One region of the Mesorhizobium sp. M0140 genome, then DNA from elsewhere that is predicted to be linked to it. Evidence: predicted binding sites of a transcription regulator. Region 1 holds the regulator's gene; each other region holds the start of a gene.
The links. The regulator PhoB, encoded in region 1, activates phosphate uptake and scavenging genes when phosphate is short. The targets are predictions, from matches to a motif close to TGTCATNNANCTGTCAT.
Positions count from the first base shown of each region.

Region 1 (4,709 bases):
TGGCCGCGCGTTTCGACAACGTCCAGCTCCGGCGGCCACGATCCGTCCTCCGGAAGCAGCCAGAACGCCGGCCAGGCTCCGGCTGTTTCAGGAAGATCCGCCCGCATTTCGAAATAGCCGTAGGTTTGCGAGAAGGTGTCGTGGGTCGTCAGGATCCCCGAGGTGTATTCGTAGTTGTTGATCAGAGGCTTGATGTCCTCCGGCGCCTGCGCGGCGGTGATGGTGAGGACGCCGTTCTCAACGCTGAACGGATGGACCGAACTCGTCGGGCCATAATTGGCGTCGATATACCACTGCAACTCACCATTGCTGCTCAACGTGCTGCCGTTCGGCGCTCCCCACCAGAAATTGGAATTCCAGGTGCCGTCCTGCCCGTCCCGAAGGCTCAGCGTGTTGAAATCGTCGGAGAAGGACAGCGTCATTGCGGACTTGTCTATCGGAAGTTCGAACTGGGTGGGCTGCAGCTTGTCGATGGTCGTATTCTTGAACACCAGGATTTCGTCGGATCCGAGGTTCAGCATCACGTTCGATTCCACTTGGACCATCTGTGAACGGACGGCATCGAACGAAGTGAAATCGTAGCCGTTAAGGCGGAGCGCATCGGTCGCACCGAAATCGAAGATAAGATCGCTTCCATTACCTTTGGAGATGGCGAAAGTATCGGCGCCATCGCCGCCGATCAGGACATCATTTCCCTTGCCGCCATCCAGCGTCTGGTGACCTGACCCGCCCTTGATGATGTTGTCCAACGCATTTCCGAACGCAAATCGGTTGGTGCCGGTAACGACGAGGTTCTCGAAATTGTCAGGGAGCTTGTAGCTCATCCATGTGTCGATCGTGTCGATCCCTGCCCCAGGATCCTCGACCACCTTGTTGTTGGTGGAATAGAGATGATAGTAGTCGTCGCCGGCGCCACCGTGGATCGTGACAGTGACGCCGGTGTCTCCCCAGAAGGAGTCGTTGCCGGAGGTGCCATGCAGTTCCGGTCCAGACCCGGTGGCCGAGAACCAATGAGTGGAAGCGCCGGTGTAGGCAAGAGGGATGCCTTTGGCGTTTAAGACCGTGCTCATCAGAAATCCTTCCTCATGGTGTCCGACCTGGTCAAAGGTCCGGCGACCGCTCCCAAAGCAACGCTGCAAGGAACGAGATCGTTCCACGGAATCGTCATTCGATCCGAGACCGCAATAATCGGAAGGCGGATAATGAATAAGGAGGTGATGGCTCAATGTAAATTGAAGCAATTTAGTAAAATCGTATATTTATGCAGAACACACGTCGTTTAACGAACGTATATCTAAGTTAACTCAAATTTATTCTTGCATGGCTTTCTGGTCGGAGTCTGCGGGCAAGATGGCGACGTACCGCCAAGAGCGGTCATCCTCATCAGGTTTCGAATGACCGCATTTGGGCCAAAGCGTCACGTGCTCGCTCCCCATCGATGAGACGAGTGCAACATTCCACTCTTCGCGGCTGTTGGCGACCACGTGCTAATCGAGTTTTCCCGGTCACGATCTATCGGGACGGAACAGCCACCTAGTCTTCCCTGATCGCGTAACCCGCCCCACGGATGGTGCGGATGACATCAGGCATGCGGCCGTTGTTGACCGCCTTGCGCAGCCGGCCGACGTGCACGTCGACAGTGCGTTCGTCGATGTAAATCGTCTCGCCCCAGACATTGTCGAGCAGCTGGCTGCGCGAGAACACGCGGCCGGGGTGGCGCATCATGAATTCGAGCAGGCGGAATTCGGTCGGCCCGAGCCGGATCTCGCTCTTCTTGCGATAGACCCGGTGCGACTCGCGATCGAGCACGATGTCGCCGACCTTTAGCACGCTGGACAGCACTTCCGGCTTGGCCCGGCGCAGCAGCGCCTTGACCCTGGCCATGAACTCCGGCGTCGAGAACGGCTTGACCAGATAGTCGTCGGCGCCGGTCGACAGGCCGCGCACGCGGTCGCTTTCCTCGCCTCGCGCGGTCAGCATGATGATCGGCAGCCGCTCGGTCTCTGGGCGCATTCGCAGGCGCCGGCAGAGTTCGATGCCGGAAACCGCCGGCACCATCCAGTCGAGCACGAGAAGGTCGGGAACGTTCTCCTGCAGCCGGATTTCGGCCTCGTCGCCGCGCGTCACCACCTCGACCTGGTAACCTTCGGATTCAAGATTGTAGCGGAGCAGCACGCCTAGCGGCTCCTCATCCTCCACCACCATGATGCGTGGTGCGATCATCGGCTGGTCACCCCTGTTATGCCGCTGGCGCGGACATTGCCGTCTCGTCCTGCTTCGGACGATTGGCTGGCAGCTGCGTGCCGGTCAAAACATAGTAGGCATTTTCGGCGATGTTGGTCACGTGGTCGCCGATCCGCTCGAGGTTCTTGGCGCAGAACAACAGGTGCGTGCACGCCGTGATGTTGCGGGGATCTTCCATCATGTAGGTCAGCAGCTCGCGGAACACCGAGGTGTATTTGACGTCGATGCGTTCGTCATTGTTTCTGAGCGTGGCAAGCGCTGCCGGGTCGGCGGCGGCGTACTCGTCGACGACCCCCTGCACCTGGATCAGCACCAGTTGCGCCATCGCGTCGATCGAATGCGAAAGGTCGTGCGGCGTGACACTCAGCCCGACAGTGCCGACGCGCTTGGCGATGTTCTTGGCAAGGTCGCCGATGCGCTCAAGGTCGCCGGCCATGCGGATCGAACCGACCACCGCACGCAGATCGTTGGCCATTGGCTGGCGCTTGGCGATCAGCGTGATGGCGCGATCGTCCAGCTCGCGCTGGCGTGCATCCATGATGGCATCATCGGAAACCACGCGCTGCGCCAGCGCATTGTCCGAATTGAGCAAAGCCCTGGTCGAGCCACTGACCATCGAGCGGGCGAGATCGCCCATGTCGCGGATCAGCTGGCTGATCTGCTCCAGATCCTCATCGAAAGATGCGACGGTATGTTCACCCATGATCTTCGTCCCTCGTATGCCTGAGCTCAGCCGAACCGGCCGGTGATGTAGTCCTGGGTGCGTTTGTCGTCGGGGGTGGTGAACATCTTGTCGGTGGCGCCCTCCTCGACCAGATAGCCTAGATGGAACATCGCGGTGCGCTGCGACACGCGCGCTGCCTGCTGCATCGAATGGGTGACGATGACGATGGTATAGTTCTGACGCAGTTCGTCGATCAGTTCCTCGACGCGAGCGGTGGCGATCGGGTCGAGCGCCGAACACGGTTCGTCCATCAGGATCACCTCGGGTGACACGGCGATGGCGCGTGCAATGCACAGACGCTGCTGCTGGCCACCGGAAAGACCCGTGCCAGGTTCTTGCAAACGGTCCTTGACCTCGTTCCAGATCGCCGCCTTCTTCAGGCTCGACTCTACGATCTGGTCCATGTCGGCCTTGCGCTTGGCCAATCCGTGGATGCGCGGACCATAGGCAACGTTCTCGTAGATCGATTTGGGGAACGGATTGGGTTTCTGGAACACCATGCCGACGCGCGCCCTGAGTTCGACGACATCGATGTTCTTGTCGTAGATGTCTTCTTCGTCGAGCGTTATCTTGCCGGTTACCCGTGCTGAATCGATGGTGTCGTTCATGCGGTTGAGGCAGCGCAGGAAGGTGGACTTGCCGCAGCCGGAGGGGCCGATCAGCGCCGTCACCTGGTTCAGGCGGACGTCGAGATCGACGTCGAACAGCGCCTGCTTCTCGCCATAGAACACGCCGACCTTGTCGCCGCGCATTTTGATTACTTCGTTCGACTTCATCTTGTCGCCCACTGCGTTTTCAAGGGACTGTTCGGTCATGATGTTCATACCAAGATGCCTTTTTTCTACCAGCGCCGCTCGAACCGACGCCGAAGCACGATCGCGGTGATGTTCATGGCCATGAGGAAGACGAGCAGGATGATGATGGCGCCGGACATACGCTCGACGAAGGCGCGTTCGGCCTCGTTCGCCCACATATAGATCTGCACCGGCAGCGCGGTGGCCGGATCGAAAGGCGTCGTCGGTGGATCGGCGACGAAGGCGACCATGCCGATCAGCAGCAGAGGCGCGGTTTCGCCGAGCGCACGCGCCAGACCGATGATGGTGCCGGTGAGGATGCCGGGCGCGGCAAGCGGCAGGATGTGCTGGAACACCATCTGCATCTTGGAGGCGCCAAGACCGAGAGCTGCCGAGCGGATCGACGGCGGCACCGCTGCAAGTGCGGCTCGCGTCGCGATGATGATCGTCGGCAGCGTCATCAGCGTCAGCACCAGGCCGCCGACGAAGGCGGCAGAGCGCGGCATGCCCAGGAAATTGATGAACACCGCGAGGCCGAGCAAGCCGAAGACGATTGACGGCACTGCGGCCAGATTGTTGATGTTGACCTCGATAAGGTCGGTAAAACGGTTCTTCTTGGCGAACTCCTCCAGATAGATGGAGGCGGCGACGCCGATCGGCAGCGCCAGGAGCAACACGATCACCATCATATAGAACGAGCCGATGATCGCCACGCCCATGCCCGAGGTTTCCGGGCGGCTGGAGGCGCCGTAGGTGAACAGGCCGCTGTTGAAGTGCTCGGCCATCGCGCCCTCGGCCTTGAGCTTGTTCATCCAGGTGATCTGCTGGTCCGAGACCTTGCGTCGCGCTTCCTCGACGCTGAGGTCGATCTGACCCTTGAAAGCCGAGTCGAGATTGGCGGCGGCGAGGATGTTGACGTCGCGCGTCGTGCCGATCACGGACGGATC
Region 1 covers NZ_JAMYTM010000003.1:51,068-55,776, forward strand. The annotation lists gene eglC (endo-1,3-1,4-beta-glycanase EglC) at 1-1,070, opposite strand, end outside; gene phoB (phosphate regulon transcriptional regulator PhoB) at 1,534-2,223, opposite strand; gene phoU (phosphate signaling complex protein PhoU) at 2,240-2,947, opposite strand; gene pstB (phosphate ABC transporter ATP-binding protein PstB) at 2,974-3,792, opposite strand; gene pstA (phosphate ABC transporter permease PstA) at 3,810-4,709, opposite strand, start outside.

Region 2 (4,709 bases), on a different contig from region 1:
CATCAACAACGGCGCCAACCTGCTCAACGTCAACTCGTTCTGGCAGCGCATCATCACCGGCGCGCTGATCATCATCATCGTCTACTTCGACGGCCTGCGCCGCCGCGGCAAGTAGCGACCCCGCAATCAACCGCCGGTTCGCCACACCAACGGGCCGGCGATTTCATGACTGGATTAGCGCATGAAAGCCGTCCTCTGCCGTTCGCCCGGCGATCTTGTCCTTGAAGACCGGCCTTCACCAGAGGCACCGCCTGCCGGCTGGGCGCTGGTGGCGGTCAGCCATGTCGGCATCTGCGGCACCGACTACCACATTTTCGAGGGCAAGCACCCATTCCTCGCCTATCCCCGCATCATGGGCCATGAGGTGTCGGGAACGATCCTCGAGACCGGCGACGGCGTCGATCTTGCCGTTGGCGAGCCGGTCGTCATCAACCCCTATCTTTCCTGCGGCAAGTGCATCGCCTGCTGGCACGGCAAGCCGAATTGCTGCGTCAGGATCGAGGTGCTGGGCGTGCATCGCGACGGCGCCATGTGCGAACGGATCCTGGTGCCGGCGCAAAATCTCTATCCGGCCAACGGCCTGTCGCTGGCCGACGCCGCCGCAGTCGAGTTCCTGGCCATCGGAGCGCATGCCGTGCGGCGCGCTCGCGCCGACCCTGGCGCCCGCACGCTGGTCATCGGCGCTGGCCCGATCGGGCTCGGTACCGCCATCTTCGCCCGCATCGCCGGGCTCGACGTGACGCTGCTCGACATGAGCAGTGAAAGGCTCGCCTTCGCCGCGAACGAGCTTGGTTTCCAGACCCTCGACGGCTCGCGCGGCGCGGTGCCCGATCTGGTCAAGGGAGCGACATCAGGCGAAGGCTTCGATGTCGTCTTCGACGCCACCGGCAACACCCAATCGGTGCAGTCGGCTTTCGCCCATGTCGCGCATGGCGGAACGCTGGTGCTGGTCTCCGTCGTCAAGGACGACATCAGCTTTTCCGATCCGGAATTCCACAAGCGCGAGATGACGCTGATCGGCAGCCGCAACGCGCTGCGCGCCGACTTCGATCACGTCGCCGCCTCGATCCGCAACGGCGCCGTGCCCCTGGCCAAGCTCGTCACACACCGCACCACACTCGCCGGCACGCCGCGCGATCTCGCCCGCTGGGCACACGAGAAATCCGGCCTGATCAAGGCTGTGATCGAGGTCGGATAGAGGCGCCTGTTCGACACGAATTCGGAGATCGTTGAGCGCCCAACTTGGTAGATCTGATGCTTTGGCGACTAGCCGCAACATCCATCGCTTCGTCATCCTATGGCGGAGCGAGGAGCGAAGCGACGCGGCGCAGACCATAGGATCCATGCCGTGACCTGAGAGCGTTGCTTCGGTGCAGAATTCTGCGCCGCTGCGCTCTTCGCCCGAGATCGCGGCATGGATCCTTGGGTCTCCGCGACGGAGCTGCGCTCCTGCTTCGCCCAAGGATGACGACGTTAGCTACAGCGCCGACAGCTTCAGCTCCACCCGCTCGGCCGGGAAGCGCGACTCGGAAAACTGGATCGGCTGGCCGTCCGGCGTGACGTTGACGGCAACCGTGACCAGCACGATGGCGCCCGGCAGCAGGTCGAGGTCGGCAAGGTCCGCCGCATCGGCATGGCGCGCCGACAGCACGGTCGATTGCCGGAGATAGTCGTCGATGCCGAAACGCGCCAGCGATGCGGTGATCGAGCCGGTTTGCGCCATCGCGGCATCGATGCCGGCAAAGCGCCGGGCCTCGAACCAGCCGGCAGCACGCGACACCGGCCGTCCGTCGGCTTCGCCGCGCGTTTCCAACCGGATCACATCGGCTCCCCTGGCAAGGCCAAGGCCCTCGGCAACGCGCTGGCTGGCCGGCTCGATCGACGAGGCGAGCAGGACGATGTGCCGTTCCGTCGTTTGCCCTTGCAGCCCTGTCGAAAAGCGTGTGCGCGCGCCGATCGGATAGGACAGCCGCTTGCGCGACAGTACGAAGGTGCCGCGCCCCTGCTCGGCCCGCAGCACGCCTTCCCTTACAAGGGCCGATATGGCGCTGCGCACCGTGTGACGGTTGACGCCATAGCGTTCTGCCAGCGCCACCTCCGGCGGCAACGCTGCATTCTCCGTGAAATCGCCGATGGCGATCGCATGCAGGATCTTGTCGGCGATCTGCCGCCACAGCGAAACGCCACTGCGCCGCTCGATGCTGTCCGCTGCCAGCCGCCCGACTATCATTGCCCCAACCTTCCAGCGCCCAGTCTTATATCGCTGTCATCCACCCGTCATGGACACGCGTTAGATAATAGGTATAATTTGTATAGTTGTCTATATCAATAGACAAATTGACAAAGAGGAATGCTGCTGATGCGAGGACAGGAAGCCCGCGACCAGGCCGAGCGCAAGGCCGCCATGGCGACACTGGCGCAATCCAGCGGCGATGACATCGTCCGGCTCTGGAATGAAGCCGGATTGCCTTCGGAAGCAGAACTGCTGCGCGGCCCCGAGACCGGGCTGGTCACCGTGCGCGGCCGCATCGGCGGCGGCGGCGCGCCCTTCAACGTCGGCGAGGCGACCGTCACCCGCGCCACCGTCCGGCTGCCCTCCGGGCAGGTCGGACATTGCTATGCGCTTGGCCGCGACAAGCAGAAGGCGAAGCTGGCGGCCATCGCCGACGCGCTGTGGCAGGATCCTGCCCGCCGCAATGAAGTCGAGACCGGACTGATAGCGCCCCTGCGGTCGGCTCTGACCGCAGCGCATGAAAAACGCCGCGCCGAGACGGCGGCAACGAAGGTGGATTTCTTCACCATGGTTCGCGGAGAAGACTGATGGACATTGCAGCGCAATCGATAGAGGGCGGTTTCGCCGATCCGGTCTTCAATGCCCAGACGGTGTTCCGCGCCGTCATGGACGCAATGGCGCGGCCAGGCAGCGTGCAGCCGCTGCCGGCCTTCGCCCGCCCGCCGGCGCCGCTCTCGGCGGCCGCCGGCGCCATCGCACTGGCGCTGTGCGATAACGACACCCCGCTCTGGCTCGACCAGACCCTGCAAGCTTCCACCGCGATCAGACCCTGGCTTGGGTTCCACACCGGCGCGCCATTGGCCAACACACCGGCCGATGCGCATTTCGCCTTCATCGCGGCCCCGGCCGAGATGATGTCGCTCGATGGTTTTTCGCAGGGCACCCAGGACTATCCCGACCGTTCGACCACGCTGATCCTGCAAGTCGGCGATCTCGTGTCCGGCACGCCGCTGTTGCTCGAAGGTCCCGGCATCGAAACCAGCGCCACGATCGCGCCGGCACAGATGCCGCGCCATTTCGTCGAGCAGTGGAAGCAGAACATCAAGCGCTTTCCCAGAGGCGTCGACATCATACTCGCCACATCAGATGGCATTGCCTGCCTGCCGCGCACGACGCGCATCAAGACAATGGAGGCGTAAAAAATGTATGTCGCGGTAAAAGGTGGCGAAGCCGCAATCGCCAACGCCCACAGCCTGCTTGCCGACCGCCGACGCGGCGACCGTTCGGTGCCGGCCCTTCGCCTCGACCAGATCGTCGAGCAGCTGGCGCTCGGCGTGGATCGGGTGATGAGCGAAGGCTCGCTCTACGACCGAGAGTTGGCGGCACTCGCAATCGTCCAGGCGCGCGGCGACCTGATCGAGGCGATCTTCCTGGTGCGCGCCTATCGCACCACGCTGCCGCGCTTCGGCTACACCAGGCCCATCGACACCGCCGGAATGCTGGTCGAGCGGCGCGTGTCGGCGACCTATAAGGACCTGCCCGGCGGCCAATTGCTCGGGCCCACATTCGACTACACCCACCGGCTGCTCGATCCCGAGCTTGCCGCCGGCGCCGACGTCGCCGAGCCCTTGCGGCGCGAGACGGAAGCGCAAGCCATGCCGCGCGTATCGGCGATCCTCGCCCGCGAAGGCTTGATCGAACCGGACGGCGACATGCCGCAGGACCATGTCCCCGGCGACATCACCCGCGAGCCGCTGGAATTCCCGATGGCGCGCGACATCCGCCTGCAGGCGCTGTCACGCGGCGACGAGGGCTTTTTGCTGGCGCTCGGCTATTCCACCCAGCGCGGCTATGCCCGCAACCATCCCTTCGTCGGCGAGATCCGCATCGGCGAGGTCGAGCTTGAGCTCGACGTGCCCGAACTGCCCTTCGCTGTCCCGCTCGGCACTGTCCGCGTCACCGAATGCCAGATGGTCAACCAGTTCAAAGGCTCAGCCAAGGCGCCGCCGCAGTTCACCCGCGGCTACGGCCTGGTCTTCGGCCAGAGCGAGCGCAAGGCGATGGCGATGGCGCTTTGCGACCGGGCGCTGCGCGCCTCCGAACTCGGCGAGGATGTCGTCGCCGCCGCGCAGGACGAGGAGTTCGTCATTTCGCATTCCGACAACGTCCAGGCGACCGGCTTCGTCGAACATCTGAAGCTGCCGCACTATGTCGACTTCCAGGCCGAACTCGACCTCGTGCGCCGCATGCGCGCCGAATACGACGCCCGCGGAAATGCCGACATGCTGGAAGACAAGAAGGAGGCGGCGGAATGAGCCTAGTCGCCCGACCCGCCATCACCGCCACCGCTGTCGTGCGAATGGTCGCCATGCCCGCCACTGTAGCCGCCGCCGATGCCAACGCTCTCGCCATGCGCGCCTTCCCTGGCTGCGGGAAAAACCATTCTTCGGAGGATAAACGCGACCACGCCGACGAA
Region 2 covers NZ_JAMYTM010000023.1:57,728-62,436, forward strand. The annotation lists gene NKJ37_RS22065 (ABC transporter permease) at 1-115, shown strand, start outside; gene NKJ37_RS22070 (zinc-binding alcohol dehydrogenase family protein) at 182-1,198, shown strand; gene phnF (phosphonate metabolism transcriptional regulator PhnF) at 1,478-2,227, opposite strand; gene phnG (phosphonate C-P lyase system protein PhnG) at 2,360-2,821, shown strand; gene phnH (phosphonate C-P lyase system protein PhnH) at 2,821-3,432, shown strand; gene NKJ37_RS22090 (carbon-phosphorus lyase complex subunit) at 3,436-4,548, shown strand; gene NKJ37_RS22095 (hypothetical protein) at 4,551-4,709, opposite strand, start outside.
Region 2: the regulator PhoB is predicted to act here: its motif matches at 2,265-2,281, upstream of phnF (phosphonate metabolism transcriptional regulator PhnF).

Region 3 (4,709 bases), on a different contig from region 1:
ACGGGGACCTTCGCAATCGTCGTAGGCGGGGTCGCAATCTTCCATGAGCTTCAGCCGCGGGCCATGTTTGCCCAATTGCAGCTGCAGATTGTCTGCTTGTGCCGGAAAGGCCGCCAAAGTTATGGCGCCGAGGCCGACAAGCGCCATCAGCGATGAGGTAATCGAAACCTTGCGCATTACGTCCTCCATTTGAACCAACCCATCTATCCTTAGATGGTTCGGCTCTCCCCGGCTATTGCCGATAGGAGGTTTGCTGCCAAGATCGATTGTTGCGTTACGGCCGGCGCCAGCCGATGTCACCGCGCTCCGCCCCATCGAGGCGGTCGAGCAGTTCTCTGAGCCGGTCGGGGATGTCGGCTTCGGTGCGGAAGGCCGGCAAGGTGCGCAGAAAGCGGGTCACCGCCTCGGCGCCGAACTGGCGCCTGATCTCGATGGCCAGCCCCTCTGCCTTTTCGCCCATGTTGCGGGTCATCATCTCAAAATCCTGTCTCGGCTTCGAAACTCCTGCAGCAAGAGAATGGTTCCCCCATCATGCCTGTGTGGCAAGCAAAGCCGGCGGTTAAGGTAAAATTTGAATTAAAGTCGAAATGTCTTGCCTGTCATTGTCCCGCCTTGGCCGGCGGCTTCCATAGTCGCTTACCCCTTGATTTTTGGCCGCCAAACATCGATATCGGGCACAAAATCCACATCATTCGAGATTGACGGGAAACGGCGATGAGCGACCAGGCAAAAGACGAACGCGCGCCCGATGAAGTCGAGGCGACCGAGCCCACAGCCGAGCGCACGGAAGGCAGCACCGACGGTGATTATGAAGCCCTTGTGCGGCTGCTGAAGGAAAATGAAGAGCTGAAGGACCGCGCGCTGCGCGTGGCGGCCGAGATGGAAAACCTGCGGCGCCGCACGGCGCGCGATGTGCACGATGCGCGCACCTACGCGGTCGCGAATTTCGCCCGCGACATGTTGTCGGTGTCGGACAATCTGCGCCGCGCGCTGGATGCGATTCCCGCCGAGGCCAAAGCATCGGGTGACGCCGGCTTCAAGGCGCTGATCGAAGGCGTCGACCTCACCGAGCGCGCCATGCTGTCGGCGCTGGAACGGCATGGGGTCAAGAAGCTCGCGCCTGAAGGCGAGAAGTTCGATCCCAATTTCCACCAGGCGATGTTCGAAGTGCCCAATCCGGATGTCCCGGCCAACACCGTGGTCCAGGTCGTGCAGCCGGGCTATTCGATCGGCGACCGCGTGCTGCGCCCGGCCATGGTGGGCGTCGCCAAGGGCGGGCCAAAGTTCGTCGCCGCTGAAGCACCGGTTGAGCCGGGGCCGGTGAACGAACAGGCTGAGAAAGATGCGTGAGGCAGGGGATAGGCAGTAGGCAGTAGGAAACTAGGGCAGTCGTATCAATCGCGCGGCTTCGTGCTATTCATACTGCCTAATCCCTAATCCCTAATCCCTACTGCCTTGGCCTCATGAACCCTATCGCGCTTCTTGACTATGCCGGTGTCGCCGTCTTCGCGGCGACCGGGGCGCTGGCGGCTTCGCGTAAGCAACTCGACATTATCGGCTTCCTGTTCCTGGCCAGCGTCACCGGGATAGGCGGTGGCACGCTTCGCGACGTTATCCTCAACCTGCCGGTTTTCTGGGTCGCCAACTCCGGCTATGTGCTGGTCTGCGCCGCGGTTGCGGTGCTGGTCTTCTTCAGCGCGCATCGTGTCGAATCGCGCTGGAAATGGCTGCTCTGGCTCGACGCCGTCGGGCTCGCCGCTTTTTCGGTGATGGGCGCGGCCAAGGGGCTTGCGATTACCGGTTCGCCGGTCGTCTCCGTCATCACCGGCGTGCTCACCGCCACTTTCGGCGGCATTCTGCGTGATCTCCTCGCCGGCGAGCCATCGGTGCTGCTCAGGCCCGAAATCTACGTTACGGCGGCCCTTGCGGGTGCCGGCCTTTACACGCTTGGCGAACTTGCCGGACTGCCGCCGCTCGCCTCGGACCTCGCCGGTTTTGCGGCGGCGTTCCTCGTGCGCGGTGGTGCGCTCAAATTCGGCTGGTCGTTTCCGTCCTACAAGAGCCGACCCGGCAGGCGGCCGGAAGATATTCCGTGAAGAGAGGGAATAGGGAATGGGGAATAGGGAATAGGGAATAATCAGTAGTCACAGGAGCTTAATCGTGGCGTCATCACTACTGCCTACTGCCTACTGCCTACTGCCTACTCAATCTCACGCCGCGAAGCGCTGGGCTTCGCCGCCATAATAGTTGACGTAGCGTGCGCCGATCTCCTTGACCGGCATCACGACGAACACATCGACCGTCGAGAATTCGCGATCGATGACGCAACCATCGCCGATGCGGGCACCGACGCGCAGATAGCCCTTGACCAAAGGCGGCATCGCGGCGATCGCCGCCTTGGCATTGACGGCCTCGATCGGCATCAGATCCATCGAGCAATAGCGCCCGGACACCGCGCGCACGTCCCAGGCCGAGTTCGTCCGGCAGTGGTGGGCTAGGTAGGTGAGCGCCTCGGCATGCGCCGCCGGCACGGTGCCGTGAAAGGACGCGCAGCCGGTCATCACACCGATTTCGTAATGGTTGATGTAAGCCCAGATGCCTTGCCACAACGCCTCGATGGTGCGCTTCGAGCGGTATTCCGGCAACACGCAGGAGCGGCCGAGTTCAAGGAAGCGCTGGCCGGGGTGGCGGGCGATGAGCTTGGTCAGCTCGAATTCACCTTCGGAATAGAAGCCACCGGCCGTGGCCGCGATTTCTTGCCGCAGCAGCCGATATGTGCCGACGATGCGGCGATGTTCGGGACCGGAAAGCGTGGTGTCCAAAACCAGCAGATGGTCGCAGAGCGGATCGAACCGATCGGCGTCCCGGCGGTCATGGGCCTGGAACAGGTCCTTCCTGGCGCCAAGTTCGTCGTAGAACACCCGGTAGCGCACTTCCTGCGCGGCCGCGATCTCGGCCTCGTTGCGAGCGAGCCGCACTTCAAGATTGCCTATACGGCCCAGCGCAGCGCCCTTTATGACGGAATCGACGTTACGTCCGGCAAGCAAAGCGCTGCTGGCGTTCGGCCGAGTGTCACATTCCGGCATAACTGTATGCACGAGTGATTCTCCTTCGAGCCATCCCTCTTGGCACGGGGATACGGTGTAGGTGCAACAGGATTGTGACAGTACCGTGATACGACGTCATGGGCAATACTTCGTCGGCTGGCGAATACGATCAACCGGCTACGTTTAAGTGATCGCCCGTGCCGAATGGCGGTGGAAAGCTCAGGCCGCGACGACCTGCCCCTCGACGGCATTGACCAGCGCCTCGGGGTCGAGCGGCTTGGTGACAAAGCCGCTGGCGCCATGGGCCAACACCGCATGACGGGTCTTTTCCTGGCTGTCGGCCGACAGCACCATGATCGGCACCGGCCGCACTGCACTTTCTTCCTCATGGCGGCGGATGGCGGCAATCGCGTCCAGCCCGTCCATGACCGGCATGTGGAGATCCATCAAGACCACGTCGAAGCGGTCCTTGTGCGCGGCGCCGGTGACAGCCTCGACGGCGGCCTTGCCGTTGCCGACCACCTTGACGCGATGCCCGGCCTTCAGCAGCGTGGCGCGGGCCAGCATGGCGTTGATGTCATTGTCCTCGGCGATCAGCACCGACAGGCCGCGCTGGCGGTTGCCGATGGCGCGCAGCGTCGGCGCGCCGCGCCTTTCCGGCTGCGGCGGGCCGAGGCTCGGAGCATGGCTGCTCAACAGCACACGCAGAAGTGTTCCGCCACGCACCGGTCTGGCCAGGAAGGTTGCGTAGCCGCTGGCTCGGAACTCGCCAAGCATGCCGCGATCGGTCGGCGCGATCAGCGTGATCGCCTCACAGTCGGAGAAACCGCTTTGGCGCAGGCGCTTGAGCAGCCTTCCGTCGCCTTCTTCCATCGCTGCATCGACCAGGATCGCATCGCAGCCGGCGGCGAAAGGCGCGGCCTGTGCGGCAGTGGTGGCGATGTCGACCGCGCCGCCATTGGCGCGGATGGTGCGGGCGATGGCGTCGGCCTCGACGGCGTTCTTCGACAGGATCACCGCGCGTCTGCCCGAGAGAGCATTCTGGTGGCCCTGCGGCGCTTCGGTGGCCGCTATCGCAGGGATTTCGAAGACGAACTCGGATCCCTGGCCGAGCCGGCTGGATACCGAGATCGTGCCGCCCATGGCGGCCACCAGGCGTCTGGAGATGGCAAGGCCGAGGCCGGCCCCGCCATGTGTGCGTGTCGACGTGCCGTCGGCCTGCTCGAACTCCTCGAAAATGCGCTCCAGGTCGGCATCACGCAGGCCCGGACCGGTATCGGCGATGGTGAAGCATATGCGGTCGCTGGTTTCGGTGCGTGCGCGTGCTATGCTCACCAGCACGCCGCCGCTGTCGGTGAACTTGATGGCGTTGCCGATGAGGTTGAGAAGCACCTGCCTCACCTTGCCCGGATCGGCGGTGATCAATTGCGGCACGTCGGGTTCGACATGGCAACCCAGCCCGATATCCTTGGCGAAAGCCCGCGCTGCCAGCAATTCGATGATGTTGTCGGCGATCTCGCGCACCGACATCGGCTGCGGCTCGGGGTCGAAACGCCCGGCTTCGATCTTGGAATAGTCGAGAAGATCCTCGATCAGGGCAAGCAATGCGCTGGCCGAGGTCGAGACGGCGCCGACATAGGTTTGCTGCTCCGGCGACAGGCT
Region 3 covers NZ_JAMYTM010000023.1:850-5,558, reverse strand. The annotation lists gene NKJ37_RS21835 (hypothetical protein) at 1-177, opposite strand, end outside; gene NKJ37_RS21830 (hypothetical protein) at 275-475, opposite strand; gene grpE (nucleotide exchange factor GrpE) at 715-1,350, shown strand; gene NKJ37_RS21820 (trimeric intracellular cation channel family protein) at 1,464-2,096, shown strand; gene olsB (l-ornithine N(alpha)-acyltransferase) at 2,211-3,086, opposite strand; gene NKJ37_RS21810 (response regulator) at 3,267-4,709, opposite strand, start outside.
Region 3: the regulator PhoB is predicted to act here: its motif matches at 3,150-3,166, upstream of olsB (l-ornithine N(alpha)-acyltransferase).